3 regions of the Bowmanella yangjiangensis genome follow, and region 2 is predicted to be linked to each of the others. Evidence: predicted binding sites of a transcription regulator. Region 2 holds the regulator's gene; each other region holds the start of a gene.
The links. Region 2 encodes LexA, which represses DNA repair genes until DNA is damaged. Its sites were predicted from a motif close to TACTGTATNNNNATACAGTA; they were not measured.
Positions count from the first base shown of each region.

Region 1 (10,518 bases), on a different contig from region 2:
TTCGTCCATAAAGACCTCGGTCACGTAGGCATTATGGCTGTGGCCTACCGAGCGCCACCACAAAGTGGGAATGCCACTTTTATGTTCATGGGCGTCTACTTTCAGATTGGCAATGGCATAAGGTAAGGTCGAACCGCCTTCCACTATGGTCGGGTCAATGGGGCCCTGCACCACAGCCTCAAAAGGAGTGCCCCGCATTATTGACTGACTGACCACCCGCTGATGCCAGGCGGTGGGCTTGCCATCGTCGTCCAGTGCGGCGTGAAACTGATGCAAGGCCATGGGGCGATAATAACCGGCTTGCATATCGTCTTCCCGGCTCCATTGCAGACTGACTGGCGCACTGCCATTGATGGCTTTGGCAATCATGCAGGCTTCGGCTACATAGTCGGCATTGGGACTGGCACGGCGGCCAAAACTGCCGCCCGCCAGCTGGGTATGAATTTGCAACTGCTCAGGAGGCAGCCCGACAATTTGAGCAGCCACCATTTTATCTACGGTCGGCATTTGTGAGCCAGTCCAGATCTGGCACTGGTTGTCACCAAGCTCCACCACACAATTCAGAGGTTCCATGGTGGCGTGTGCCAAAAAAGGTAATTCAAAGGTCAGGGATAGTTTGTTATTGCTGTTGGCTAACGCTTTGTCTGCATCACCGTCCTCGCGCACTACATGGCCGGGTTTAGCCAACAGCGCTCGGTATTCATCCCATAAGGTTGAGGAGCTGCGTGTTTCCGCTTGGCTTTCGTCCCACTGGGCCTGTAAGGCATTGCGACCCTGCAGGGCACTCCAGTGGCTGGTAGCCAGCACCGCAACGCCCCGTTCAATACGGATTACGGCTTTTACACCCGGGACTTTTTTGGCGGCACTGTCATCCACCGTTTTCAGCACCGCGCCAAATTTAGGGGCATGCAATACTACGGCATGCAGCATGCCTGGCCGTCGCACATCAATAGTGTATATGGCCTTTCCTGTGGTTTTCTCCGGGCTGTCGATGCGCGGAATATGCTGACCAATAATACGGAACTGATCCGGGGTTTTCAGCACGGGCTCGGCAGGAATGGGCTGGGTACCAGCCAGCTCGGCGAGTTCACCATAACTGAGCTGCTTACCTGAGGCATTAATGACTTTGCCAGCTTGGGTGCGCAGTGACGCGGCGTCCTCGCCCCACACTTTGGCAGCAGCATCAACCAACATGGCGCGTGCTGCAGCACCGGCCTGACGAAGCTGCATCCAGGAGTTGGCAACCGACGTGGATCCGCCTGTGCCCTGGAATTTGCCAAAGAACAGGTTGTTGTAGCGCTCTGCATCGGCCGGCGCGAATTCCCAGCGCATTTGCTGCCAATCCGCATCCAATTCTTCCGCTACAATGGCGGTGAGACCGGTCGTTACACCTTGGCCTTTATCCAGGTGTTTAATGACCACTGTGACCAGATTGTCTTTGCTGATGCGGACAAAATTGCCCAGGCTTTCATGCTTGTCCTGGCCAGCAGCATTGGCAAAAGCAATCGGTCCTATGGCAAAACCTACGCCCGCCAAACTGGTGACCTTAAGAAACTGACGGCGGTCCATCGATGTTGAGTTGAGAGACTTCATCACTATACCTCCTTGGCCAGATCGTCTGCGGCCTGGTGAATGGCCTGGCGAATACGGTGGTAGGTGGCACAGCGGCATAGGTTGCCCTGCATGGCTTGATCAATATCCTGATCAGATGGGCTGGGATTGTTTTGCAGTAGGGCCGTGGCCGACATGATCTGCCCAGACTGACAGTAGCCACATTGCACCACATCAAGGCGTTGCCAGGCATGCTGAATGGCTTTACCAGCAACGCTGTCCAAACCTTCTATTGTGGTGATGCTGGCATTTTGCACGGCCGCCATAGGTGTGCTGCAAGCGCGCACCGGCTGACCATTAACATGCATGGTACAAGCCCCGCATTGGGCCACACCACAGCCGAATTTGCTGCCGGTTAAATTCAGCTCATCTCTTACATACCAGAGAAGTGGTTGATTGGGGTCACCCTGATACTGCCTTTGGGTTCCATTTAAGGTAAAGCTGATCATGTAAAAAGCTCCGCAACGTTATGAAGCGTAAAGCGTATCCGAGGATGTTCAAAAAAAGAACATTAATTGTGTTTATTTTGTTACTAAATACCAAGCAAGATGAATGTATAAAAATACAGTATGGCTGGTATACTGGCGCCATCTCAGATTTGCGCGTTAAAACGATGGATGTATCAGCCTTACTCGACTCCCTGAACGACAAACAACGTCAAGCGGTAGCCGCGCCGCCTAGTGACATGCTGGTGTTGGCCGGTGCAGGCAGCGGTAAAACCCGGGTACTGGTGCATCGTATGGCCTGGTTGATGGATGTAGAGGGGATTTCGCCCTTTGGCATTCTGGCCGTGACCTTTACCAATAAAGCCGCCAGAGAAATGCGTTCGCGGGTAGAAAGCCTGATGCGTTCCTCTTTGCAGGGCATGTGGATTGGCACTTTCCATGGCTTGGCGCACAGATTATTGCGCACTCATTATCAGGAAGCCGGTTTACCTGAAAACTTTCAGATCCTGGATTCTGATGATCAGCATCGTTTGATCCGCCGGGTGTTGAAAAGCATGAATCTGGATGAGAAGCATTGGTCGCCTAAATCCATTCAGTGGTATATCAACGGCAATAAAGACGAAGGTTTGCGTCCTCAGCACATTGAAACTCATGGCGACCCGTCGCAAACCAAGATGCGTGAGATTTATCAGGTTTATCAAGACACTTGTGACCGGGCCGGTTTAATTGATTTCGCCGAACTGCTGCTGCGTGCGCATGAGCTGTGGGTGAATCATCCGCGTATTTTGCAACATTATCAGCAGCGTTTTCGCGCCATTCTGGTGGACGAGTTTCAGGATACCAACAACATCCAATACGCCTGGTTGCGCCTGCTGGCTTGCCCTACCAACAACATGATGATTGTGGGTGATGATGACCAGTCTATCTACGGCTGGCGCGGCGCCAACGTGGATAACATCCAGCATTTTCTGCGCGACTTTGACGGTGCCACCACCATTCGACTTGAGCAGAACTACCGTTCTACCGGCAAGATCCTCAAAGCTGCCAACACAGTGATAGAAAACAATAGCGGACGTCTGGGTAAAGAACTCTGGACCGAAGGCAGCGAAGGGGAGCCCATTTCACTGTATGCCGGTTTTAATGAATTGGATGAAGCCCGTTTTATTGTGTCGCAAATTCGTAGCTGGCAGGAGAAAGGCGGCGCCTTAAGTGACTGCGCGGTACTTTATCGCAACAACGCCCAGTCGCGTGTGCTGGAAGAAGGCATGCTGCATGAAGGCCTGGCTTATCGCATTTATGGCGGTTTGCGCTTCTTCGAGCGCCAGGAAATCAAAGATGCGCTGGGCTATTTGCGTATGGCCAACCAGCCGCTGGATGATGCAGCGTTTGAGCGGGTGGTGAATACCCCAGCCCGCGGTATAGGTGAGCGAACTTTGGAACAGGTACGTGAAGTGGCCAGGGCCACCGAGCAGTCCATGTGGCAAGCGGCCTTACTGATGCTGCGGGAAAAACGTTTGTCCGGCCGTGCCGCCAATGCTTTGCAGGGCTTTGTGGATCTGGTGCTTAAGCTACAGGAAGAGTTGCCCGGTCTGGCCCTGGAACAGCAGGCCGACGTAGCCATTAAAGCCTCGGGTCTGTACGCCATGTACCAGGCCGAAAAAGGCGAAAAGGCCCAGGCTCGAATTGAGAACCTGGAAGAATTGGTGACGGCTTGTAAGCAGTTTGTCGCCCCGGATGAAGCCGAAAGTATGACGCCGTTGTCGGCCTTTTTGGCCCATGCCTCGTTGGAAGCCGGGGAAACCCAAGCCGACAGCCATCAGGATGCGGTGCAGATGATGACCATGCACAGTGCCAAAGGCCTGGAATTTCCACTGGTGGTGATTGCCGGGGTGGAAGAAGGCATGTTCCCCAGCCAGATGAGCAACGAAGAACCGGGGCGTTTAGAGGAAGAGCGTCGGCTTTGCTATGTGGGAATGACCCGCGCCATGCAGAAGCTGTATATCACTTACGCGGAAAGCCGCCGCCTCTACGGTCAGGACAAATACCATACCCCATCGCGTTTTATTCGCGAGATCCCATCTGACTGCATCGAAGAGATTCGCCTGCGTGCCACCCAGGTATCCCGGCCGGTGCAAAACCGCTTTACCCCGGCCACCTCACATATGGCCTTTGAAAGCACAGGTTTTCAATTGGGGCAGCGGGTGTTGCATCCTAAATTTGGCGAAGGCACGGTGCTGAATTACGAAGGTTCGGGCGAACATGCCAGGGTGCAAGTGAATTTCAGCGATGTGGGCAGCAAATGGCTGGTATTAGCTTACGCCAGACTCACGCCGGCTTAAGCCGGCGTGTTGGAAAAGCCTTATTCCTGGCTCACCAGTTTTTGCTTCATGGCTTTGCGGTTGTTGCGAAAATGCCGGTAAGAATCAAAGCTGAATAATGCCAGGCCGGCCCAGACCAGCGCAAAGGTCATCAGCCTTTCCTGATGCAGTGGCTCGTTGTACAAAAACACCGCCAGCACAAACATAATGCTTGGCCCAATGTACTGAAAAAAGCCCAAAGTGGAGTACATGATACGTCTGGCTGCGGCGGTAAAACACAGCAGCGGCGCGGTGGTGACGATACCTGCACAGATCAGTATGCTGTTCATATCCCAGCTATTGGCGAACATATTACTGGCCGGGCTGGCCAGCCAAATCCAATAAGCGATAGCAAAGGGCATCATCAGCAGGGTTTCCAGCATCAGGCCGGGCAGCGAGTCTACCGCTACCTGCTTACGTAGCAACCCATAAATACCAAAGCTGCCCGCCAGTGCCAGGGCAATCCAGGGTACCTGGCCGAAAGACACCACCAGAATCACCACGCCGGATAATGCCAGGGCTACCGCATACTTTTGCAGTTTGCGCAGTCGCTCACCAAGAAAAATCCGCCCCAATGCCACATTTAGCAAGGGGTTAATGTAATACCCCAGGCTGGCATCCAGCAGATGGTCATTATTGATAGCCCAGATAAACAGCAGCCAGTTACCGCCCAGCAACAGGCCCGAGATAAGCAAAACTTTCATCACCTTGGGGTTACCTATTGCTTGACGTACTTTGGGTAATTGCCCCAACGCCAAGACCAACACCAGCAGGATCAGCATCGACCAGACAATGCGGTGCAACAGAATATCGGGAGCCGGTACGTCAAGCAGCAGCTTGAAGTACATAGGGGCTATGCCCCACATGGTGTAAGCCGCAATAGCTAGCAGCACACCGGTTTGCGCAGAACGGTCGGTCATCGGATATCTTGGCTGGGAGGGTGACAGGCTATTTTCCGTGATTCCGCCATCAGTGGCAAATCCCCTGCGTCTTACGGGTGCATATTTCAGTTCAACCTCGCTTCTAGCTACACGGAAGGTTATGAATTACTTAATTTTTTATTAAGCGGTCAGGCGACTACTACTTTTTGCCGGGCAAAATTGAAACACTGGCGGCCTTGAAAATTGGCAGTGTCTGGAGGTGCAGTAATTCAGATAAAGACATTGCCATTTTGTGCCAAACGGGGAATTAGCCCACAGATAGAAGAGTTGCCGAGATGAAGTTTGTCAAAATATGTTTGCTTGGGCCTTTGTTCCTGATGCTGGTCAGTTGTCAGTCAACATTCGAAGGTTCGGTGAAGGAAGTCAGCAAGGTTATGTCTGCAGTAAAAAGCAGTACGGTCAGAACCGTCACGGACATCGCCGCCAGTGATTCTCCTGGTAAAGCCTTGCAGGATAATCTGGGGCAACGGGCTGAGCGTTACAAAGATGATCCGGAAGCCATCTTACGTGACATGGATCAGGTGAAAGCTGACTTCAAGCAGTTACTGGCACTGTTCCGCAGCAACGTCGGCCAGCAATGGGGCAAGGCCGAGTTGCGTGTGGCTACCCAGAAGCAATACGTCAAGTACACCCAAAACTATCTTAGTCGCGCCATAGTGGATTTTGACAAGGGTGAAATCCTGGTGGAAACGCTGGATCAAACGGAAGCGGATAAGAGTTTGTTAAATGCCATTGTTACTACGCTACTTACCCCAGATGACCCTCGCGCTGTGGACTTATTTAGCGATAAAACCGTAACGCTATCGAGTGCACACTCGCCCTACCTGGCAGGATTGGTTTTAGATGCTCAGGGGAAGACGGTTGATAATGCTGATTCTGCGGAACAGTTTGCCAATTATTTACTGCACAACAAGCGTCAGCAGAGAGAGCTTAGGCTGGATGACGGCGCTGTCAGGCAAGCCACTTATGTGCAGTTTTCGTTGATCAATAATTTCAGTCACGAGCAGGCTAGAAAATACAGCCCGCTGGTGGCGCGTTATGCTGAGAAGTACCAAATCAGCGCCAATCTGATTTATGCCATGATCCGGGCTGAAAGCAATTTCAATCCTTTTGCAGTTAGTGCGGTACCGGCTTATGGGTTGATGCAGTTAGTGCCTTCAAGCGGCGGTAGAGATGCCTATAAACTGGTGCATGGCCAAGACAGCCAGCCGAGCAAGGACTTCCTGTTTAACGCAGGCAATAACATTGAACTCGGGGCGGCTTACTTACATATCCTCACCTACCAACATCTGGCGCAGGTGCAAAACCAGGTATCGCGCGAGTATTGTGTCATTTCTGCCTATAACACCGGGGCAGGAAACGTATTCAAAGCCTTTGGTGGAAAGCGCCAAGCCGCTTTGCAGCAAATTAATAGTCAGACGCCCACCCAGGTTTATGAGACGTTGCGGCGCGAGCTCCCATACGAAGAAACACGTCATTACTTAGGAAAGGTGGTTGATTACCGTAAGCAGTTTATTGCACCCGGCAAGTAGGCTCAGTGAAACTGCGCCTTGCCATATTTTCGCCACTATTGTTCAGCGGATTGCCCCTATTGCCCGCCATTTTTGCCATAAGCCTTTGCTGAAATCTGAGTACTCAGTTAATGGCAAACAGGATGGAGAAGGCAAATGGGGGTTTTACTGCGCAGCATAATGGTGCTGGTGGCCTGCTTGGGAGCGTCAACGGCATGGGCACAAACAGCCAGGCTGGAGCTTTTCAATCAACAAGGGGTGTCTGTGGCGCCAGGGTTGATGTTGAACACTGAGGTCAGCATGCAGGCGGTGGGCTTGATCAATCAGGTCAAGGTGGTGCAGCACTTTCGTAACGACAACCCGTTCGCGGTGAATGGCCGTTATGTATTTCCGTTACCGGATGAAAGCGCGGTTTATGCTATGACACTCAAGCTGGGAGAGCGGCGTATTCGCGGTGTTATCGACAAAAAAGCCGAGGCTGAGCGCACCTACCAGGAGGCCAGAGCCGAAGGTAAAAAGGCCGCGCTGGTGCGCCAGCAACGGGCCAATATGTTCGTCACCGATGTCGCCAATATTGAACCTGGTCAGTTGGTATCCGTGGAGCTGAGTTATCAGGAAACCCTGAACTATGCCGATGGGGTGTTTTCCATTCGTTTTCCCACCACCATCACGCCCCGCTATCACCCCATGGTGATGCAAATCGGTGAGCAAGAAAATGATACCGCCGAGCGCCAACCGGCTGGTTGGCTGGCACCGCTGTATAGCCTAAGGATCGCACAGCAACCCGCACAAGAGAGCCGTCTTAATCTGACTCTGGATTTACAGATTGGTCTGGAACTGGCCGAGGTCAGGGGCGGCGAACATGAGTTCAGGCTGGATAACCCTGCCCTGGGTCACTATCAACTGGCCTTGCAGGATACCAAGCTGAATCAGGATATTGTGCTGAGCTTTCGTCCCAGGCTAGGCGCTCAGGCCCAGGCCGCGTTGATCACGCAGCAAACCAGCCAAGGGGAACACTATGGTCTGGTCATGCTGGTACCACCGGCTGACAGCTTTACCGCCACCGCCAGTTTGCCGCGCGAGACGGTGTTTGTCATTGATACCTCCGGCTCTATGCATGGCAAGTCGATGGACCAGGCTAAACAGGCGCTGCTGTACGGCCTGACCCTGTTGGATAAGCAGGATAGCTTTAACATTATCGGTTTTGACAACCAACTTGAATTTCTTAGCTTACAGAGCCTGGCGGTGAATCCCGCTAATCTGGCCTTGGCCCGTGGTTTTGTGCACAGCCTGGAGGCCGATGGCGGTACCGAAATCGCTCAGGCGTTGGATGCGGTGCTGGATGGTCGACAGCATGTGGGCAGTGTGCGCCAAGTGGTGTTCTTAACCGACGGTAGTGTCAGCAATGAAGCGGATTTATTTGCCAAGATTCAGGCGCAATTGGGTGACAGCCGCTTATTTACGGTGGGCATAGGTAGCGCCCCCAATGGTCTGTTTATGACACGCGCCGCAGACGTTGGGCGAGGTGCTTATACTTTTATTGGCAGCAGCCATGAAGTGCAGGACAAGATGCAGCACCTGTTCAAAGCACTGCAGCATCCGGCCATTACTAACCTGTCACTCAGCAGTGCCGGGCAGGCCCTGGCGTTTTGGCCAAATCCTTTGCCCGACCTGTATTTTGGCCAGCCTCTGATGGTTGCTACTAAGCTGCCTGCTGAGAATGCTTCAGTCAGTGTACAAGGCCAAACACCGCTGGGGCCACTGCTGGTTAATTTGGCATCCACTGAACATAACCAGGGCGACAGTATTGCCAGATTGTGGGCGCGCCAGCAGATCAAATCCCTGTTGCTTTACCACCCTCAGGAACAGGTTAAACAACAAGTGCAGGAACTGGCGTTGGCTTTTCAGCTGCTTAGCCCCTTTACGGCCTTTGTGGCGGTGGATGATACCCCTGGCGTCACGCCTGCCGAGCAAAATGCACAAGTAGCCAATGCATTACCAGACAGTGGTCCGTTGAGCCTGCCGCAAACCGGCAGTGCCAGCCACTTGTATATGTTGCTTGGACTGATATTGCTGGTATGTGGGCTTGGAGGTTTGCGATGGATCCGCTAAGCAGTGGCCGCGCGCTGTTTTGCTATGCCTTGTTGGCATTGGGCCTGGCACTGATGGCCTCAGGTGGCTATGTGCAGGCCAAGGCGCGGCTGGCTAATCATTTAATCGAAGACGCCTGGCAACAGGCGCTGGCCGAACCACAGAGTCAAGTGCGGCCCTGGTTCTATGCAGATACTTATGTGGTGGCGCAGCTGGATTTTCCCATCCATCAGCAAAAGCTAACGGTGCTGGCTGGGGCTTCCGGGCGCAATCTGGCCTTTGGTCCTGGCCATTTGCTGGCGTCTGGTGCGCTGAATAACAGCCATGAGCAAAGTGTCTTGATTGCTGGGCATAACGACACACACTTTTCCTTCCTGCAGCATGTACAAGTGGGGGAGCGTTTTGCCATGCAAACCCAGGATGGCCGCTGGCAACACTTCCAGATAGCCAATATACAAGTGATCGATGAGAAAGATATCGGCTTTCTGGCTAGACCAGGGTTGTATCTGTCTACCTGTTACCCCTTTAACTCTCTGGCGGCGGATACACCGTGGCGCTGGCTGGTGGAAGCGCAACCGGTGCTGGCGCTATACGTTGCACAGTTGTCAGGGCCATCACGGATCTTTTAGCTTATTTGCTAAGCTGTTATTTTTTCGAACTTTTATGTAAAAGTTGTCTTGAATCCACTCATTGGGTGGGTGATCATGGCCATTAGTTGTTAAATCCGCGATAGGTCTTAAAAAGAACTTGGTTGCATCCGGCAGTTGGAGTAAACGATGGCCTTTATCAAGTTTTCAACCCAAGATTATCCGCCAGCCGAGCGCCTGGAGGTCTCGCAGGATATCTACGCTGCTATCGCCAATATTGAAGCCACCATTCCCCGTGGCCAATTACCACATATTGAAACCCGAATTCGTTTGCTGCCGGGCATCTCAATTGCCTTGGTTGAATGTTCACCGTTGGTGGTACGCAGACAATCCAGGCAACTGCAGGATGGCAATGATGACTTTTCGCTTTTGCTAAACCCCGCTGGTAAGAATACTTGGACGACTACCATGGAAGGTTTGGGCGAAGTGCAGTGCGCCCCCGGTTCAGGTTGCTTTGGCTTTAATGACAGGCCTGGCGAAATCAAATTCGACGGTGCCAGAACTTATATGCTGAATATCAGCTTTTCCCGCGCTTTGCTCGGGCCGCTGGTAGCTGAATTAGAACGCACCAGTCGCTCGCCGCTACTGTCGCAGGAACCTTTTAACCACTTGGTGCAATGCGCGGTGGCCTTGACTCAGGGTGACGAACATTCCGATAACAGCATAATGGAAGATGCCAACCGCCTGCTGGATTTGGCGACCCTTGCGGTGGGTACCAACAGAGACAGGGAAATGTTGGCCCGTCAGCGCGGTTTGCGCGAAGCGCGTATGAAGGCTGTGAAAGCAGATTTAATGGCCCATGCCTGGCGAGGTGATCTGTCGCTAAGTTGGGTGGCCAAACGGCATGGTATTTCTCCGGGTTATGTACGCGCTATGTTTGAACGGGAAGGCGGTAGCTTTACCGACTACCTGCT
Region 1 is NZ_JAHDJU010000002.1:213,883-224,400, forward strand. It holds gene KJY73_RS10495 (xanthine dehydrogenase family protein molybdopterin-binding subunit) at 1-1,593, opposite strand, end outside; gene KJY73_RS10500 ((2Fe-2S)-binding protein) at 1,596-2,060, opposite strand; gene uvrD (DNA helicase II) at 2,225-4,396, shown strand; gene rarD (EamA family transporter RarD) at 4,417-5,334, opposite strand; gene KJY73_RS10515 (murein transglycosylase domain-containing protein) at 5,631-6,887, shown strand; gene KJY73_RS10520 (marine proteobacterial sortase target protein) at 7,023-8,978, shown strand; gene KJY73_RS10525 (class GN sortase) at 8,966-9,586, shown strand; gene KJY73_RS10530 (helix-turn-helix transcriptional regulator) at 9,734-10,518, shown strand, end outside.
Region 1: a site for LexA is predicted at 2,162-2,181, ahead of uvrD (DNA helicase II). Genes of this name have one in related genera too.

Region 2 (10,518 bases):
GCACAGAGAAAACAAACAACGCGGTACTGTCATTGCTGTAAGTGGTGGACAGCGGTGCGTAGAAGGTCCAACCAAAGTTGGGACCACCACCTTCAAGAAACAAGGAGGACAACAGGATCAGGAATGCAAAAGGCAGGATCCAGAAACTCCAGTTGTTCATCCGTGGCAGGGCCATATCCGGTGCGCCTATCATCAAGGGCACCATCCAGTTGGCCAGACCGGTAAACGCTGGCATAACCGCACCAAAGACCATAATCAGGCCGTGCACTGTGGTCATTTGATTGAAAAAGTTGGGGTCCACCAACTGCAAACCGGGTTGGAACAGCTCGGCGCGGATCACCATAGCCATGGCGCCGCCAATCAGGAACATGATAAAGGCAAACCACAGGTACAGGGTGCCTATGTCTTTATGGTTAGTCGTATATAGCCAACGCTTGATACCGGATGGCTTATGGTCATGATGTTCGTCGTGATGCAGGTGTTCTGCTGCAGTGCTCATCATAATTCTCCTATTTGCCTGTCAGGACAGCGTTAACGTCTTTGGCTTGCACAGTATCACCTGTGTTATTGCCCCATGCGTTGCGCTCAAAGGTAATAACAGCAGCCAGTTCCTTCAGACTTAATTGCTTGCCAAAAGATTGCATAGCAGTACCTGAAACCCCATGCACCACAACATCAATGTGTTTCGTCATATCACCTAACGCAATAGGGCTGCCTTTCAAGCCAGGAAACACACCAGGTAAACCTTCGCCGTTGGGCATATGACAGGCAGCGCAGCTGCTTTGGTAAACCTTTCCACCAAGATCCATCAACTCTGTCATGTCCATATTCATGGCCAAGAGTTTCTGCTCTTCCTCTTTGGCTTTACGCTGAATTGCTTCCTGCTCAGCAATCCAGGCGTCATACTCAGCAGGGGCTTTGGCGACAACCACGACCGGCATAAAACCGTGATCTTTACCGCACAGTTCCGCGCACTGACCACGATAGATGCCAGGTTGATTAACCCTGGTCCAGGCTTCGTTAATAAAGCCGGGGTTAGCGTCTTTTTTCACCGCAAAATCTGGTACCCACCAGGAATGAATAACATCATCGGAGGTCACCAAAAAACGTACTTTTTTGTCGGTAGGGATCACCAATGGTTTATCTACTTCAAGGAGGTAGTTTTCACCTTTATTGAATTTGTTACGAATTTGCTCGGGCTGAGTGGCCAACACAGAGTAATACTCAACGTCGTTTTCCATGTACTTGTAGTGCCACTTCCATTGTGACCCGGTTACCAACACTGTCACGTCGGCTTTGCTGGTGTCTTCCATAGCAATCAGAGTATTCGCTGCGGGTACTGCGATAGCGATAAGAATTAGAAAAGGCACCACGGTCCACGCCACTTCCACCTTTACACTTTCGTGGAAATTAGCTGGCTTCACCCCACGGGATTTGCGGTGAAAAATCAGCGCAATAAACATGGCACCAAACACCACAATGCCAATCACAACGCAAATATAGAAAATGGTCATATGCAGGTCGTAGACCTGCGAACTGATATCGGTAACCCCTTTGCGCAAATTTAGCTGGGAGGGCTGCGCCATAGCGCCGACACTCAGCAAGGTCGCAAGCATTGCGGTCAACAAACCTCTGGCCACGTGACGTCTCCTCTGTCAAAACGTAAAAATTCCGCCAGCAAACTGTCGGAACAAAAAGGTGTCGCTGGATATAAAATGACACCCTATTGTTATTTTTTTGTTAAAGGCAGTACAAGAATTACCCAACTGGTTACTTCCCGTCCAGTGATTTCTGACTAATTAACGGTCAAGCGGTTATTTTTTAAACAAAGGTGGCAGCTTCAGGGGTAAAAGCTAACTCGTTAATTTCTGGAAATTTTTATAAGATGAGGCGGTATTAGTAGCTTGTCTGCCTGCCAATAGGCGTTTAGCAGGAAGGAATGGTAAATAGTTAAATAAATCTACAAAAGTAACTGAACCACCATTGGATATCGCAGCGCTCTGACCTCCGGTTTCGCAGCATCTTTGGATGTAAAAATCCACCTGCATAGCAGGTGGCTTTGCTTAAGGGCACCCTAGAAGGGTGCCTTTCTACTCAAGAAAGTGCTAAGTGCTGTTGACGCTCCTCTTCCTCTTTGGCTTGTTTATCCTGATACTTCACATAACGGCGAATGATGTCTTCGTTAGCACCTACCGAATCGACAAAGTATCCTCTTTGCCAAAAATGGTTTCCCCACAATTTCTTCTTCCGCAGATAAGGGAATTTGTTGAACAATCTGATGGCTGTTCGACCTTTTAATGTCCCCATCAACTCTGACACGCTTAAACTCGGTGGCGTTCTCACCGCCAAGTGAACATGGTCAACTTGAAAATTCAGTTCAACCACCACACACTTTTTCATGCTGCAAAAGACATAGATACTTCGGTAAAGCTCTTTGCCTACCTGACCTTTCAAAATCTTGTATCTATACTTCGGCGTCCACACGATGTGATACTGACAACGATAGAATACGTGTGAGGCGGATTCATATCGGCTCATGCTATTTACTCCTTTTATTTGCTGGTAACAAACAAAAGTCAGTATCTAGCATGAGCACTCTACGGGCACAGCCCCGACTGGACGATCACCACCTCCATAGGAGGTGGTTTAAGACTGACAATAAAAAACCCGGCGATTGCCGGGTTGTGAGGAAGTCGGTGTTTTTTGACTTACATCCAGTCACTGTTGCGAATCACACCCACGGCTATACCTTCAATAGAAAAAGGCTGAGTGGCCAAATCAACTTTGATCGGTGCGAATTCCTCGTTTTCTGCATGCAACAGTATTTCGCTACGACCTCGCCGCTCAATACGTTTCACTGTCACCTCATCATCAACCCTGGCCACCACAACCTGGCCGTTATGTACATCCAAGGTTCGGTGCACCGCCAATAAATCACCATCCATAATGCCGATATCTTTCATACTCATGCCGTTAACCCTAAGCAGAAAATCCGCCTTAGGTTTAAACAGATCAGGATCCACCTTGTAGTGAGTTTCCACATGCTGCTGCGCCAGTATAGGCTCGCCAGCGGCAACCCGCCCAATTAACGGCAGCCCTTCATCCAGTTCCTGAGCATCCAATGGAATATTCAGCTTTATGCCTCGGGATGTGCCTGGCAGGATGTCTATAACCCCTTTGCGCGACAAGGCTTTAAGATGTTCTTCAGCCGCATTGGCTGAACGAAACCCCAGCTGTTTGGCAATTTCCGCCCGGGTGGGTGGCATGCCAGTGTGAGCCATGGTGTCTTTTATCAGTTGCAGAACTTCTTCCTGCCTGGGAGTTAATGGACGCATAAGCCTGTTTTTCCATACAGTTTTACTGTCAGTATATCCAGTTACACAAGGATAGCAACTCCCATGAGCCTTTTGCCCATGTGAACGCAAGATTGTCACCAACAGCGCCCGGGAAAAGGACAATCAGGCACGAAAATGCTATGCTTCGCGCACTTTTAGCTGAGGATCCGTCACGATGTTCTGGTTGCACAAGTTGCTGCTGAGCCTGTTTAAATACCCAACCCGCTTACTGGTCAAAACCAAAAGCATTCCAGCTGATATTCATCAAGAGCTGGGTATCAATCGGGATAAGCCCATCATTTATCTGCTGCATACGCACTCAGCCACCGACTTGATTGCACTGCAAAAAGCCACCGAACAAAGCGGACTTCCAGATCCTCTGCAGCCAGTATTCCTGGATGGCAAGCCCTTCCATGCGCACCTTTGTCTGGAAGAGCCACAAGGGTTAATTAGCCGTAAGATACAGAGTATTAAAATCGCCCAGCACTTTGTTGACATACTAAAAATGCAGCGGGATAACCCCGAGCTGGATGTACAAATTGTGCCAGCTTCTATTTTCTGGGGTCGTGCTCCGGAAAAATCCAAGCCAGGCTGGGCTGACTTGTTAGCAGATAGAGCCTCCCCAAGCTGGTTGCGTAAATTGTTCATTGTGTTATTTCTCGGCCGTGACAACTTTGTGTATTTCAGTCGAGCGGTATCGTCCCAACGTATGGCTCAGGAGAAAGGCACCGACGAAATTATCGCGCATAAGTTAACTCGCGTTGCCCGTACTCACTTCCATCGCCGAATTCAATCCATGACGGGGCCTCAAAGCATAGATCGCCAGCAATTGAACTATGCGATTCTGGGTGCCAGTGCCGTTAAAGAAGCCATCGCTGAAGAACAACAAAGTAAGAAGATCAGTGCCGAGCAAGCCAAACAGCAAGCCGAAAAGTATCTGAAAGAAATTGCCGCTGACTACCGTGAGGGTACCATCCGTCTGGGCGATCGCCTGCTCACCCGAGTCTGGAACAAAATTTATAACGGTATCGAAGTACATAACGCGGCACGTATCCGCGAGCTGGCGCAAAACGGCCACGAAATTATCTATGTGCCCTGTCACCGCAGCCATATGGACTACCTGCTGCTTACCTATGTTATCTACCATGAGGGTCTAGCCACACCCCATATTGCAGCCGGCATCAATCTGAACTTCTGGCCGGTTGGGGGGATATTCCGTCGTGCGGGCGCCTTCTTCCTGCGCCGCAGTTTTGCCGGAAACAAGCTCTACACCGCGGTCTTTCGTGAATATCTTGAGTTCTTGTTTAACCGGGGTGTTCCGGTCAAATATTACCCGGAAGGCGGGCGCAGTCGCACCGGCCGTTTGCTTACACCAAAAACCGGCATGCTGGCCATGACTCTGCAAGCCCTGCTCAAAGGCGTTAAACGCCCAGTGAGTCTGGTACCTGTCTATCTTGGCTATGAGAATGTCATGGAGTTGGGTAGCTACCTGAGCGAGCTGAAAGGCAGCAACAAACAGAAAGAATCTTTTGGTCAGGTATTTACAGCCATCAAGAAGCTAAAAAACTATGGGCATGGTTTCCTCAGTTTTGGTGAGCCTATCCAACTGAACAATTATCTGGACAAACGTGTACCGGATTGGCGTCAGGACGCACAATCAGATCCAGAGCGAAAACCCAGCTGGCTAACCCCCACAGTTAACCATTTGGCCAACCAAGTAATGTGTCGTATCAACCAGGCCGCTGCCCTAAACGGCATGGCCCTATGCTCTATGACGTTGCTCGCAGCCGATAATCATGCCATGGCAGAAAAGGATCTTATTGATAGTCTGGAGCTGTTACTCACCATGCTGAGAAAAGCCCCCTACAGCGCACAGAGTAATATTCCGGAGTTAAGTGGCAGCCAGCTGTTAGCGCAAACGCTGGCCTTGAAGAAATTTACAATTCAGGAAGATACCTTTGGTAAGGTGATTTCGCTGGATAGCTACCGCGCTATTACCCAAACTTACTACCGTAACAATATACTCCACTTATTTGCCCTGCCCGGCCTGATTGCAGCCGCCATCCTCTCGGAACATTCCACAACAGCGGCTCGTCTGGAGGCCTATATCAAGGCTATTTATCCCATGCTGAAACGCGAGCTGTTTATGCACATGTCCCAGGACGAAGCATTAGTCTATTCTCGCCAGCTTTTAAGTCAGATGGTATCAATAGGGTTAGTCGTAGAACAGGATGGCAACTATATGCAGCCAGTTCGCACCAGTGCAGCTTATGTGACATTGAACATCCTCAATCAAACACTGCAGCAAACACTGCAACGCTATGCCATAGTGCTGACTCTACTTGAAAAAGAGCAGTCTATCGCGCGTGCCAGCCTGGAAAAGCAAAGCCGGGATCTGGCCGAGCACCTGAGTGCGGTCAACGGAATCCATGCGCCTGAATTTTACGACAAAGGTGTATTTGCCAGTTTCGTCAACGCGTTGAAAGATAACGGCTTGGTCAAAGCCAGTGAAGAAGGTGGCCTGCAACATACTGCGCAAAGTGCTGCGCTCAAAGAGCTGGTTTTGTCACTGGTTAGTTCAGGCATAGTGCAAACCTTACACCAGTTGCACCATTTAGAAACTTAAATCCAGAATTAATCCCAGGGTCAGTGCCATCCCCACATAGTGATTGTTCAAAAAGGCACGAAAACACGCATCTCGCTCGCGTCCGGCTATCAACCATTGTTGGTAGCCGGACAACAGCAGCGCGACTACCCACCCAGCAAAGTACCAAATACCAAGTGACAGGTAATCACCAAGCCAGGCAAGAATAGCCAGTGTAGCCAACTGCAATAAGCCGATAATCAGCTTGTCATGGCGTCCGAACAAAATGGCGGTCGACTTTACCCCAATACGCAAGTCATCATCCCTATCCACCATGGCGTACATGGTATCGTACGCCACCGTCCACAGCAGGTTGGCCACAAACAGCCACCAGCACCACCAAGGCAAGGTTTCAAGACTGGCCATAAAGGCCATGGGGATAGCCCAGCTAAATGCGGCCCCCAAAACAAATTGCGGCAGATTAGTATAACGCTTCATAAAGGGATAGCTGGCAGCCAATGCTAACGCCGCAAACGACAGCAGGATAGTCTGCCAGTTCAATAGTAAAACCAGCAAAAATGACATCGAAACTAGCAGGGCAAAAAAGCCCAAAGCTTCTTTCTCACTGAGTTGACCACTGACCAGGGGGCGTTGTGCGGTGCGTTTCACTTCCCCATCAACATGACGGTCAGCATAGTCATTAATGACACATCCTGCCGAGCGCATTAAAAACACGCCCAGGCTGAAAATAATCAACAAAGACCAATCGGGTGTGCCCTGCACCGACATCCAAAGTGCCCACCAGGTGGGCCACAACAACAAATAGGTACCGATGGGTTTATCCATGCGGGCTAGCCTCGCATAGGCGCCTAATTTGTCCTGACTCAGCACCCTAGCCTCCAAACTGTTTATAGGCCGGACTGCCCGGCAGGAAAATTTCCGCCACCATCATATGCCAGTGGCGATAGCGAAAGCGTGAGCGTCGCCCCCATAGGTCATGGCGACTGTCTAGTTGCAACATTTGAAGCAAATTATGTCCAACCGGAATGCGCGTTATTTCAAAAGGTTCTCGCACACAATCACTTCGGTTGAACAGGACTTTGCCCAATGATTGCTCCCCCAAGTGCGCTAACTCCTGCATCCCCTCCAGAACCAAAGAAACGGGCAGCAGCGAGCGCGCAAATACCCAAGGCTGATCTTCAGCACAGAGCAACACTTCTCTGACTTCACAAGGCACGCCCTGCATCTGGCACTTCTCATTGGCCAGTAATGGAGCCACCGCTTGACCAAGCAGTTGTACCCTGAACTGTCTGCAATGACTTTGTAAACGCTCCGTCAGCGAGCTGGTGTCCAATAACCAATTTTTCAAATGAAAATCAGGTATAGACAAAGTGTCCGGCTGTTCCCAGCGCGTATCCAGTGTAAAAGGAAAATGGGTGGATAAATTCAAGATGCGTTGCAGATAAGACGATAAAGAAACCATGATACCTGTGCGCTTAGACAGCGGCAAATCTGCCGGTCTCAGAAAATACCTGTGTCAGGCTGTCGATTAGCAAGATTTTACTGATAAAATACAAACAACTAGAGACTCGCTGGAAGCAACTACTTATGTTCAAAAGATGTTATGCATTGCTGATTATTGTGCCGCTTTTGATAATGGCACCGAAGTCTCATGCTGCTTACGCCTATTTCGGCCTGGAGCCGGATATCGTCACCAACTACGTGAGCAATAGCAGCCGCAATCTAGGCTATGTACGGGTAACTGTTGAATTAATGTTGGAAGACGCGTCATTTCTTGAAGCCGCCGAGCATCACGCCCCTCTGTTAAGGGCCACCACTATCGATATTTTTGGTCGCCAGCCAGAAGAAAAAGTGAAGTCGCTGACCGGTAGGGAAGAAATTCGCCGGGATTGCTTGCAAAAACTACGTCAGCTAATGAAACAGGAAACTGGCTCAGAAATGATCAAGGACGTTATATTCACTAAGTATCTTTATCAGGGTTAAGTGAATACGCAGGCTTGCTCGGCAAGCCTAGCGTCTGATTTTTGAATAGCCTAAAGCCAATAAGCAGCCACTCACCAGCCCAACAGTATGTGCCGTATTGGCAACACTTACCCACAGCAAATCGGCATAGCCCAGCACCAGCCAGAACAAGATAAATCCCACTAAGGGTTTGGACAAACTCAGCCCCCACTGAGGTCGCAGCCATCCACACCACCAAACAAAACCCATAACACCGTAGACTACCCCGGACAAGCCACCAAAACTTGGGCCGGTGTGCAGAAATTGTGCGTAATTAGATAACAACGCCGTGAGCACAAAAATCAACAGCAGATTTACACTGCCGAATTTGCTCTCAATCTGACTACCCAGCATCGCCCACCACAGCAGGTTAAACACAATATGCATGGTGGAGAAATGCAAAAACGCCGGCCCAAGTAACCGCCACCACTGATGGTTTTCACTTAGCAACGCAGGGGATTGAAAGGACAGCCAGTATTGTATTGGCCCAAACCAGCCCATCAAGCTGCCCAGATAGACAAGCAAGCACGCCACCAATACCAGTATGGTTACCGGACTTTTCAACAGCATCTGCAATTGCGGTGACATTTGCCGTGCCACTGGCTGCAGCTGCACGGCCTCGCCCTGCTGCCAGGCGGCCTGCTGGTATTTGGCCTGACGCGGGTCACGAATAAAGTCCTGGGTGATGAGCCTGGCCGCCTCCCATTGACTTTCATCGACTAACACCAGGCTATGCGGATGCTCTTCGTCGGTATGACGGTAATGCACCGCAATACCCTGCTGATTCAGGTAGTTCGCCAGCAACTGTGCTGGCGCTTCCTGGCTGAAGGCGATCAGTTGCAAGCGGCTACCCTTGGCTCACATAAGGGTAAGCACGGCGCCACCCTTCAAAACCACCATCCAGGCTGTACACCTGCTGATAGCCTTGCTGTACCAGAAATTGAGCTGCCTGTTGGCTGCTAATGCCATGGTAGCAACAAACAATCACTGGTCGCGCCTTGTCTGTCGCCGCCATAAACTGGCTAAGCGACTCATTTGACAAGTGAGTGGCACCTTCAATATGCGCAGCCTGAAAAGAATTAGCATCGCGAATGTCGACCAGTGTTGCCTTGTCATCGCTCAGCATTTGCTGTGCGGTTTCGGCCTGGATATGGGCAAAATTTTGCATCTTATGACCAACTCAAAACAACTTTACCAGACTGGCCGGACGCCATTGCGTCGAAGCCTTGCTGGAAATCATCAATGTTAAACCTATGGGTAATAATAGGCGTAAGATCCAAGCCACTTTGGATCAAACTGGCCATCTTATACCAGGTTTCAAACATCTCGCGGCCATAGATACCTTTGATGATTAGCCCTTTGAAAATGACTTGGTTCCAGTCAATGGCGGTCTCTCCCGAGGGAATACCCAGCATAGCAATCTTGCCGCCATGGTTCATCTTGGCCAACATATCTCTGAATGCCGCGGGTACGCCGGACATCTCCAGGCCAACATCGAAACCCTCGGTCATGCCCAGCTCTTTCATCACATCGGCCAGGTTTTCCTTACCGACATTCACAGCCCGGGTAGCCCCCATCTTACGCGCCAGTTCCAAACGATAGTCATTGAGGTCGGTAATCACTACATGGCGGGCACCAACATGACGAGCCACGGCCGCAGCCATAATGCCAATAGGACCAGCACCGGTGATCAGTACATCCTCACCAACCAAATCAAAGGACAGCGCGGTATGCACAGCATTACCAAATGGGTCGAAAATAGATGCCAGGTCGTCAGAAATGTTGTCTGGGATCTTAAAGGCGTTGAAAGCCGGGATCACCAAATACTCGGCAAAGGCACCAGGGCGGTTCACACCGACTCCGGTGGTATTGCGGCATAAATGACGACGACCAGCACGGCAGTTACGGCAATATCCGCAGGTTATATGTCCTTCACCAGACACTCGGTCACCCACTTTAAAGCCGGCAACTTCCTGCCCCATGTCAACTACTTCACCAACATATTCATGGCCAACTACCATAGGCACAGGAATAGTTTTCTGAGACCACTCGTCCCAGTGATAAATATGCATATCAGTACCACAGATGGCGGTTTTGCGGATTTTAATCAGCAAATCATTGTGGCCCATCTCGGGCTTATCTGTATCGGTCAGCCAAATACCAGGTTTGGCATGCAGCTTTGACAGGGATTTCATGCAATCACTCCTAACTCTTTGCCCACTGCAATAAAGGCGTCAATAGCATGGTCCAGTTGCTCACGACTGTGCGCAGCGGACATCTGGGTACGAATTCTGGCTTGTCCTTGTGGCACTACCGGGAAGGAGAAACCCACCACATATACACCTTTTTCCAGCATTTTTTCTGCCATCTGGGCAGCCAGTTTGGCGTCTCCCAGCATGACCGGAATAATGGCGTGGTCCGCTCCCGCCAGGGTAAAACCAGCGGCGCTCATGCGCTGGCGGAAATATAGGCTGTTTTCACGCAAACGCTCACGCAATGCGCCACCTTGCGCCAGCAACTCCAGAACTTTGATAGAAGCAGAGACAATGGCTGGTGCCAGAGAATTGGAAAACAGGT
Region 2 is NZ_JAHDJU010000004.1:28,383-38,900, reverse strand. It holds gene ctaD (cytochrome c oxidase subunit I) at 1-499, opposite strand, end outside; gene coxB (cytochrome c oxidase subunit II) at 510-1,616, opposite strand; gene tnpA (IS200/IS605 family transposase) at 2,095-2,538, opposite strand; gene lexA (transcriptional repressor LexA) at 2,709-3,335, opposite strand; gene plsB (glycerol-3-phosphate 1-O-acyltransferase PlsB) at 3,511-5,961, shown strand; gene ubiA (4-hydroxybenzoate octaprenyltransferase) at 5,950-6,765, opposite strand; gene KJY73_RS19670 (chorismate--pyruvate lyase family protein) at 6,812-7,369, opposite strand; gene KJY73_RS19665 (flagellar basal body-associated protein FliL) at 7,576-7,923, shown strand; gene glpG (rhomboid family intramembrane serine protease GlpG) at 7,951-8,784, opposite strand; gene glpE (thiosulfate sulfurtransferase GlpE) at 8,789-9,109, opposite strand; gene tdh (L-threonine 3-dehydrogenase) at 9,111-10,136, opposite strand; gene kbl (glycine C-acetyltransferase) at 10,133-10,518, opposite strand, start outside.

Region 3 (10,518 bases), on a different contig from region 2:
CCAGCCACTCGGTAATTAGACCTACCACAGGGTTAGGTGTGCTGGGATCAAACTCGGTACTGTTGGCATTTTCAAGGCCTGCCACGTTACGGGCATATTCAATCACAGCGACTTGCATACCCAGACAGATGCCCAGGTAAGGGACTTTGTTTTCTCGGGCGTAGCGTGCTGCGGCAATCTTGCCTTCAATACCACGTTCACCGAAGCCGCCAGGTACCAAAATGGCATCCAAACCGGCCAACAGGTCAGTACCTTTGCTTTCAATATCCTGAGAGTCGATATACTGAATGTTAACGCTCAAGCGGTTTTTCAGGCCAGCGTGTTTCAGAGCTTCGTTAACCGACTTGTATGCATCTGGCAGGGCAACGTATTTGCCGACCATACCAATAGTCACTTCACCATTAGGATTGGACTCTGCATACAGCACTTGTTCCCACTCGGACAGATCGGCTTCCGGGCAGCTCAGGCCGAAGCGTTTTACCACCAGTTCATCCAGGCCCTGAGATTTCAGCATGGCCGGGATACGGTAAATACTGTCTACGTCTTTTAAGCTGATAACGGCTTTGTCGGCCACATTGGTAAACAGGGCAATCTTGGAGCGCTCGTTCGCCGGTAACTGGGCTTCTGAACGACAAACCAGAATATCCGGCTGAATGCCAATGCTGCGCAGCTCTTTAACTGAATGCTGGGTTGGTTTGGTTTTTACTTCACCCGAAGCGGCCATGTAGGGAACCAGTGTCAGGTGCATATACATGGCGCGTTCACGGCCAATTTCTGTACCTAATTGACGAATGGCTTCCAAAAACGGCTGGGATTCGATATCGCCCACCGTACCACCGATTTCAACGATGGCCACATCAACCCCTTCGGCGCCTTCGATAACGCGGCGCTTAATTTCATTGGTGATGTGAGGAATAACCTGAATGGTGGCACCCAGGTAGTCGCCGCGGCGCTCACGCTTGATCACTTCTTCATACACACGACCGGTAGTGAAGTTGTTGCGGCTGGTCATACGGGTGCGGATAAAACGCTCGTAGTGACCCAAATCCAAATCGGTTTCTGCGCCATCATCGGTGACGAATACTTCACCGTGCTGGATAGGACTCATGGTGCCGGGATCCACGTTGATATAGGGATCCAGTTTCAGCATGGTGACTTTCAGCCCGCGCGCCTCCAGAATGGCGGCCAGTGAAGCGGCTGCAATACCTTTACCTAGTGATGAAACCACACCACCCGTCACGAAAATATAGTTTGTCATGCGAAACCTAAGACTTGGGAGTTAATCGGAAATCCGTACCACAACGCAAAACACACCACCAAAAGTGGTTTGTCGGGGTGCGAGTGGAATTCTTATCAGGACGGGAAAGTAGTATACGCAAATACCGCTTATCTCTCAATCTAAAAGCGTCATCGGCGAGCAATTTCTGTGCGAAGGGGCATTGCCAAACGGCAAGCCCCTAAAGGCTTGTCTAGTCCTGGCTTAGACGCTTAAGGCTATACAAGGCGTCCAGGGCCTGACGGGGGCTAAGCTCGTCAGGATTCAGACCTTTTAAGGCTTTACGTAGTGGGTCATCCAACTGAATAAAATCCAACTGACTGGCCGCCGGGCTTGATGTCGACCCGGTGGGACGATTATCGCTCTGCTCAAGTTCTAACAACTTTTGTCTGGCGGCCTGAATAACCGGGCGCGGCACACCGGCCAGCATCGCTACCTGTATGCCATAACTGCGGTCGGCTGCACCTTCCTGCACGGCGTGCATAAAGCTGATACCGTCCTCATGCTCCACTGCATCCAGATGCACATTCGCCAGTGATTCCATGGTCTCGGCCAGCTGCGTCATTTCAAAATAGTGGGTGGCAAAGAGGGTAAAAGCACTGAGCTGCTCGGCCAGATAGCAGGCCGTGGCCCAGGCCAGGGATAAACCGTCATAGGTACTAGTGCCGCGACCAATTTCGTCCATCAGCACCAGGCTGTTTGCGGTGGCGTTGTTGAGAATATTGGCAGTTTCGGTCATCTCCACCATAAAAGTAGAACGGCCTGAGGCCAGATCGTCAGAGGCGCCGATACGGGTAAATATACGGTCGATAGGGCCGATTTTGGCGTTTTCCGCTGGTACAAAACTGCCTATGCTGGCCATTAACGCAATCAGCGCGGTCTGACGCATATAGGTAGATTTACCGCCCATATTTGGGCCGGTAATAATCAGCATGCGACGTTTATGGCCAAGGGCCAAGGGGTTGGCAATAAAAGGCTCGGTCAATACCTGTTCGACCACCGGGTGACGGCCGCGGTCATACTGAATGCCTGGCTCTGAACTGAACTCGGGCCTGTGATAGTCATACAACTGAGCACAGTCTGCCAGATTACACAGCACATCCAGTTCGGCCAGTGCCGCCCCACTTAGCTGCAATTCAAACAGTTGAGGCAGCAGGGCATCAAACAGGGCGTCATATAGCTGTTTTTCCAGCGCCAGGGCGCGGCCCTGACTGGTCAGCACTTTATCTTCGTATTCCTTAAGCTCGGGAATGATGTAACGTTCATTGTTCTTTAGGGTCTGGCGGCGTACATATTCTGCCGGGACAAGATCGGCATAGCCGCGGCTGACTTCAATATAGTAGCCATGCACTTTATTAAAACCCACCTTCAGGGTCGGAATATCGGTGCGTTGTTTTTCCCGCTCTTCCAATCGTACCAGGTAATCCGTGGCGCCTTTGGACAACGCGCGCAGTTCGTCCAGCTCAGCATGGTAGCCAGGGGCAATTACGCCGCCATCGCGAATCAATACCGGCGGGTTGTCGATAATCGCCCGTTCCAGCAGATCCAGCAGCTCGGGGAACTCATTGATTTCGCATGACAAGCTGTGCAGCGGCGAACAATTCAGGGTGGTCAGGAAACTGCGAATGGCCGGCAATTGACCAAAGGCCTGACGCAGTCTGGCAAAATCCCTGGGCCTGGCGCTACGCAGAGCCAAACGGCCCAATACCCGTTCGATATCGCCCACTTGTTTTAAATAATCACGCAGTTCCTGCAGGTCGGCATCCAGCAGTGCGGCAATACTGTCCTGGCGGCGTGTAAGCGCCTGAATATCGGTAAGGGGGCGGTGCAACCAGCGCTGCAGCAAACGGCTACCCATGGCGGTGCTTGTTTTATCCAATACTGAGGCCAGAGTGTTGTCCAAGGTGCCGGCCAGATTCTGGGTCAGCTCTAGATTGCGTCTGGTGGCGGCGTCCATCTGTACGGTATCACTTTGGGTTTCCAGACGAATGGCACGAATATGTGGCAGGGCGGCACGCTGGGTGTCTTTTACATACTGAATCACGCAGCCGGCAGCACACAGACCCAACTCGGCTTTATCCACGCCAAAACCACTTAACTCGCGGGTGCCGAATTGCTGGTTAAGCTGGGTAATAGCAGTTTGCAGGTCAAATTCCCACTCGGGACGACGGCGCAGTCCGCGGCGCTGTTCAATTAATTGCAGGGCTGCCATGCCTTCGGGATAAAGCAGCTCGGCGGGCTGAGTGCGTTGCAGCTCGGCAAGCAGCGCTTCTTCATTTTTAAGCTCGGATAAACTAAAGCGCCCACTGGATAATTCCAGTGTGGCATAGCCAAAGCCTTCCTTACCTTGCCAGATTGCCGCCAAGAGGTTATCCCGTCTGTCATCCAGCAAGGCTTCATCAGTAATAGTGCCCGGCGTGACAATGCGCGCCACTTTGCGCTCGACCGGCCCTTTACTGGTGGCCGGGTCGCCCACCTGTTCGCAAATAGCCACCGACTGGCCGAGCTTAACCAGCTTAGCCAGATAGCCCTCTACCGCATGGTAGGGAACCCCCGCCATAGGAATGGGATCACCCCCGGATTTGCCCCGAGCAGTCAGGGATATATCCAGTAACTGCGCGGCCTTTTTGGCGTCGTCATAGAAAAGTTCGTAAAAGTCTCCCATCCGGTAAAACAGCAGAATATTCGGATGCTCAGATTTGATCCGCAGGTACTGCTGCATCATGGGCGTGTGCTGAGCGAGTTGCTGTTCATCGAAAAGACCGGCTTGCGAGGCAAATTTATCAGAGGGCATAATGACGCTATTCTTGTTTATTGTCGGAGTAAGGAATGATGACGACAGATACTAACCTGCGTCTGGCCGAGCAGCTAGGCGACGCCCTAAAGCAAAAGGGCTGGACTATTACCTGCGCCGAATCCTGCACCGGAGGGGGCATAGGATACGCCATTACCAGCATATCTGGAAGTTCTGGCTGGTTCGAACAGGGCTTTATTACTTACTCGAATGACGTTAAAGAGCGTTTACTCGGGGTGCATCACGACACACTTGTTGTACATGGTGCGGTCTCTGCACAAACCGTGGAAGAGATGGCACAAGGTGCGCTTAAGGCCGCAAAGGCAGATATAGCCATTGCGGTGAGTGGCATCGCCGGCCCGGATGGCGGCAGCCCGCAAAAACCGGTGGGCACGGTATGGTTTGGTATTGCCCTGGCAGATAAGGTGGTCAGTGTACATCAGCGCTTTGAAGGTGACCGCCAGCAAGTGCGAGAGCAGGCCATTGATTTTGCCCTGCAACAGGCGGTTGTGCATATTCGTTGATGAACTGCATTGATTAGTTTTTATTTTTTAAGCAAGCTAATCATAGTTTCTAATTTTTGTTGTTGGCCCTCCTGGGGCCAACCAACTAGCTGGCCGACAAGTTCTTTTTGTTTAAAAAAGTACAGTGTTGGTGTCGACCAGGAACTAATCGACGGCCAGTCTTCTGGCTGGTTTACCAGATAGTATGGAATGGGATATTGCTTATTGGCATTGAGTACTTCTTTAAGCCAAAGGCGACCTGTTGCTGGTAAGATCCAAGTTGAATGCTTCTTAAAAAAATCTAGATACTCCGTATTCTCCAACAACCAGGCGCTAAATCGTCGGGACGGTGAGCATAAGGGAGAAGCCACTACAACAATATCTATTTTGTGCCAGTCAAAAGTTATGGCATTGAGTTCCGATGCCGAGTCATTTACCTGAAGTAGTTGAACTGTCATGTCGCTGCGGATATTTAGTGTTGGGAGTTTAGGAAACTCAATCTCAGGAAATTGAATACGAAGATCTTCGGCTTTTGCGAAAAGTCTTTTTTGGACATAGGCCTCAAAGAGATACTCAATGTTGATTCTTTGCGCATCAGATAACGCTAAACCAGATGACAGCATTCTTTGACGATTGGCAACTTCAAGATCTAACTGGAAATTTAGGCTTTCCTGGCTAGGGGAGTAAAAGTTTATTTTCTTCATCAACGCACTAAGCTGAGCTGTTGCTTCTGTTTCATCGTTAGTGAGAAGCTCCGCTTTCTTTCTCTGTATACAGTCCTCAAACAAAGCGGAATAATAATCGGGCCTAAGATCTATATTGACCGTTAGTCCATTGGCTAAAATTCTAGTTTCCTGACTTTTTTTATCTATCTCATCCATAAGAGGGGATAGATCTCTCAAAGACTTCTGACCGGAACTTTTACAAAATTCCTTAACTGAAAGTTCTTCTCCATATACTGTTCGGTTGAATAGAGCTAAGAGAAGAAGGACATGAAAAGTGCAGATTGCGAACTTGTGAAACCTTTTCATACGTCGGCATATTTCCATATTTAAGATATGGCTCCCCATTGAGCTCGTTCAAGTGTAGGGCAGCATTTGGTTTGAGTTGTATCTATTTGTTACTCAGTGACGGTGGTTCTACTTCAGTTGTCGCCGTTTAGCTATAAAGTCTTTTTGGGTACTTGAAACTGTATGGTTATACAGTATACTTGCCCCATATCCTGATCAACATCACTAGCTCAAGTAAGGAGCGACCAATGGAAGATAATAAAGCCAGGGCCCTGTCGGCTGCCCTGGGACAAATCGAGAAACAGTTTGGTAAAGGTGCCATTATGCGTCTGGGTGATAACCAGGCCATGGACATTGAAGCAATTTCCACCGGCTCACTGAGCGTAGATGTTGCCTTAGGTATTGGCGGTTTGCCTTGTGGCCGTGTGGTGGAAATTTATGGTCCTGAATCATCAGGTAAAACCACGCTGACACTGCAAGTGATAGCCCAGGCGCAAAAAATGGGTAAAACCTGTGCCTTCGTGGATGCTGAACACGCGTTAGATCCTGTTTATGCTGGTAAGCTCGGAGTGAATGTGGAAGAGCTGCTGGTGTCTCAGCCGGATACCGGTGAGCAGGCCCTGGAAATCTGTGACATGCTGGTGCGTTCTGGCGCAGTCGATGTGGTGGTGGTCGACTCGGTGGCGGCACTGACCCCTAAAGCTGAAATTGAAGGCGAAATGGGTGACTCCCACGTTGGTCTGCAGGCGCGTTTAATGTCTCAGGCGCTGCGTAAGCTGACCGGTAATATCAAACGCTCCAACACTCTATGTATCTTCATTAACCAAATTCGTATGAAAATTGGTGTGATGTTCGGTAACCCCGAGACCACTACGGGTGGTAACGCGCTGAAATTCTATGCCTCGGTTCGTCTGGATATCCGCCGTATCGGTGCGGTGAAAGAAGGCGACGAAGTAGTGGGCAGTGAAACCCGCGTTAAAGTGGTGAAGAACAAAGTGGCCCCACCCTTTAAACAGGCCGAATTTAATATTATGTACGGCGAAGGGATCAGCAAAGAAGCTGAGCTGGTGGACATGGGCGTACTACACAAGTTTGTGGAAAAAGCCGGGGCCTGGTACAGCTACAATGGTGAGCGTATCGGTCAGGGTAAAGCCAATGCGGTGAAGTTCTTAAAAGACAAACCGGAAATGGCTGAGGCGATTGAGAAGCAGCTGCGTGACAAACTGCTCTTGGCTAAAACCGTTAAAGCCGAAGAAGGTGTATCAGAGGAAGTACTGTAAACTTCTGCACCTTGTCAGCAAAAAAGCCCGCCATCGCGGGCTTTTTTATGTCTGTGGTTTATTGCTCTGTCGCAGCCGGGTATCGGTAATGACCTGGGATGGGATAGCGAAGCAGGCTGTTATCTTCCACGGGCCCCGCGCCGATATTGTGTAATACCAGCGGCGTGCCGTCTGGTGCGCTTTTATCACTGACAATCCCAATATGCGGCAGATTACCCGGTAACATCCAGGTGACGATATCTCCGGCCAAAAATGCCTCGGTTTGCTGGGTAAGCGGCAGCGACTGCCCATATCGGCCCAAAAACACCTGCAGGTTGGGCACGCGCCGGTGATCTATATTGCGGTCAGGCTTGCTCAGGCCCCAAATGCGTTTTGAGGGGTAAAGTGAGAAGTGTTGCCTGATATCCTCATGGACTAACTGCTGAAGGTCGACGCCCAGGGTACGATAGCTGCGGATCACCAAATCGGTACAAACCCCGATATTGTCCGGCACATCGCCCCCCGGATAGGCCAGTTTGTGATAACTGCCGTCATAACGTATATCCAATAGTGTGCGGGCTTGAGCGGCTTTTACCAGCGCATCAGGCTGTGCTTGCAGGCTATTGGCAAAGACTAAGATGCTGCTGAGCAGCATGCTGAGGTATCCCTTCATCCTTCTTGCTCCACTGGTTCGGTTGCCAGAGCTGGACGTGTGGCAAAGCGCATTTGCTGATATAGCGCAAACACGACCAGACAGCAAAGGCTGGTGAAGAAAAACAAGCTGGGGCCGCCATAAGCCTTTAGCAACAGACCGCCGATATAAGGTGCGAGGGCAAAGCCGATGGAATACAAAGACGCCGCGCCATAATAAACGCCGCGCATATTGGCAGGTGCAATGCGGTCAATCTGGATATTCATGGTGGGGAATAAAATACATTCCCCCAAACTTAACAGGAAAGTGGCGACAATCCAGCCCCAGTACCAATCGATGGGGTTAAGGGCAAAGCCCAGCTGTGACAAGGTCAGTAGCACCATACCCACCTGAACACGATGCACCAGGCTGCGCTTTTGCATCAGGCGCACCATCACAAACTGAAAGCACACAATGGTCATGCCATTGGTAAAAATTAGGGTACCCACCAGTTGCACCACATTATCCAGGCCTTCGCGGCTCAGATACTGCACCAGGGATGAGTCCAGATGGGCAAACACAAAAGCGACCAGGGTATTTGCCAGAACCAGTAATAAAAACAACTTGTCCTGACTCAGGACCCGTAAGATTTGCTTGAATGGAATACGGCTGATGTTCTGTCCTTTGGGAGAAGAAGGACGGCGAAATGCCCACCACACCGCCCACAGCAACAGCAGGTAAACTGCTGCGACGGCAAAAAAGGTGTGTTGCTGACCGGCAAAGCCCATCCATACGCCAGCCAGGGGGAAAACGGCGGCACCGACGTTAATGGAAAAGTAACGCAACTGAAAAGCCGTTTCGCGCATATCGGCTTCGGGCAGCATATCGCTGATCAGGGCCTTGGCAGGCGGCTCCCAAATCTCCCGGCTGATGGCGCACAAAGCCATGCAGAGAGCATATAAGATCACCTGGTCTGCAATGGCGAGCAAACTGAAAGCCAAAATGGCTAATACCCCGGCGCTAAGTAGCATGGTTTTGCGGCCTAATCTGTCGGTCAGCGCGCCGGCATAAAAGCCAACCAGTACCGCAGAAACCGCCGATATTGTCATTGTCAGGCCTATCTGCCATTCGTTTAAGGCAAACTTTTGGTAGAGCATGATGGCCATAAAGGGCCACACCATAAAAAAGGTGCCACGGGAGAAAAATACGCCGAGGATCATAACCCATACCAGCGATGGGAATTGTCTTGCCAACTGCCAGTTCATAGGTCTTGTACAATGCCAGGAAGAGACGGCTAACCTAGCGTTTTTACGACGTTTTTTGAAGCGCTAAGATTAGATCTTTTTGTGATGGCTATATATAGATAATGTGCTCTTGAAAGGCGTTTTTGGAAAAGCTTTTCATCTGGCGTAGCTGTTCTAAAACATCACTGTAGAGAGAGCTTTCCATTCCACATAAAAATCATTTGGACGTCTAGACGTAAAGAGGTTGACATTTCCAGACGTCTTGGCAAGATGCCCTACATAGCCAGCTTAAGGCTACTTGTTCACTAGTTCGGAGGACTGCTATGCCAATTCGTATTCCCAATGATTTGCCCGCACAGGATGTATTAGGTGAAGAGAACATCTTTGTGATGGGAATGGAACGCGCAGCCAATCAGGATATTCGCCCCTTGGAAGTGGGGATCCTCAATCTGATGCCGAACAAAATTGAAACCGAAATTCAGTTGCTGCGGCTGTTGTCCAACACGCCGCTGCAGATCAACGTGGACCTGATTCGCATCGATAATGAAGCGCCGAAAAATACCCCTAAGGCGCATATGGACGCGTTCTACCACCAGTTCGATGATATCGCTAATAAGAAATATGATGGTTTGATTGTGACAGGTGCGCCGCTTGCGCTGCTGGATTACGAGGCGGTGAAGTACTGGGATAAGATGCAAACTGTGCTCGATTGGGCTCGCCGACATGTGCAATCCACACTGTTTTTATGCTGGGCAGCCCATGCTGCTATGTATCATTATTTTGGTATCGACCGCCGCTTACGCGAGCATAAATTGTCTGGCGTATTCAGTCATCAGGTCAACGAAGAGCATGATGAGTTGCTGCGCGGTTTTGATCCGGTGTTTAACGCCTGCCATTCACGCTTTGGCGAGATTCCATTGGAGACTTATCATTCAGTGCCTGAGCTCAAGGTGCTGGCTACGTCGGAAAAAGCCGGCGTGTATCTGGCAGCTACGCGGGATAAACGTTTAGTCTTTGTGACGGGGCATCCCGAGTATGATCCAGATACCTTGGCGGGTGAATATCAAAGGGACCTGGATGCTGGTTTGGCGCCTGCTGTACCGGATAACTACTTTCCTGGTAATAACCCTTGCTTAGCACCGCTGGTCACTTGGCGCTCCCATGGTAATTTGTTGTTCACCAACTGGCTGAATTACTATGTGTATCAGGAAACCCCGTTTAATTTGTCAGATATCGCCTGAAAGGCACGAAGAGGATTGTTTAGTTGAAGCTCAAGCCCATTGAAGAGGCCCTGAAATCCCGCATCCTGATCCTGGATGGCGCGATGGGGACCATGATCCAGCAGTACAAGCTGGAAGAAGCTGATTACCGAGGCACACGCTTTGCCGACTGGCATATGGATATCAAGGGCAACAATGATTTGTTGGTATTAACCCAGCCGGACATGATTGGTGAAATCCACGAAAAATACCTGGCAGCTGGTGCCGACATTTTGGAAACCAATACCTTTAATGCGACCTCTATCGCCATGGCTGACTATGATATGCAGTCACTGGTGTATGAAATTAATCTGCAGGCCACCCGACTGGCAAAGCAGGCCTGTGAAAAATACAGTACGCCAGAGCGACCACGCTATGTGGCAGGGGTGTTAGGTCCCACCAACCGTACCGCGTCAATTTCCCCGGATGTGAACGACCCTGGTAAGCGCAATGTCACTTTCGATGAGCTGGTGGAAGCCTATGAGGAGGCCACCCAGGCACTGATGGAAGGTGGCGCGGATATTATTCTTATCGAGACCATC
Region 3 is NZ_JAHDJU010000002.1:1,359,245-1,369,762, forward strand. It holds gene KJY73_RS15230 (CTP synthase) at 1-1,258, opposite strand, end outside; gene mutS (DNA mismatch repair protein MutS) at 1,470-4,070, opposite strand; gene pncC (nicotinamide-nucleotide amidase) at 4,106-4,594, shown strand; gene KJY73_RS15245 (hypothetical protein) at 4,615-5,604, opposite strand; gene recA (recombinase RecA) at 5,832-6,863, shown strand; gene KJY73_RS15255 (DUF1287 domain-containing protein) at 6,922-7,515, opposite strand; gene KJY73_RS15260 (MDR family MFS transporter) at 7,512-8,726, opposite strand; gene metA (homoserine O-acetyltransferase MetA) at 9,041-9,958, shown strand; gene KJY73_RS15270 (homocysteine S-methyltransferase family protein) at 9,982-10,518, shown strand, end outside.
Region 3: a site for LexA is predicted at 5,761-5,780, ahead of recA (recombinase RecA). Genes of this name have one in related genera too.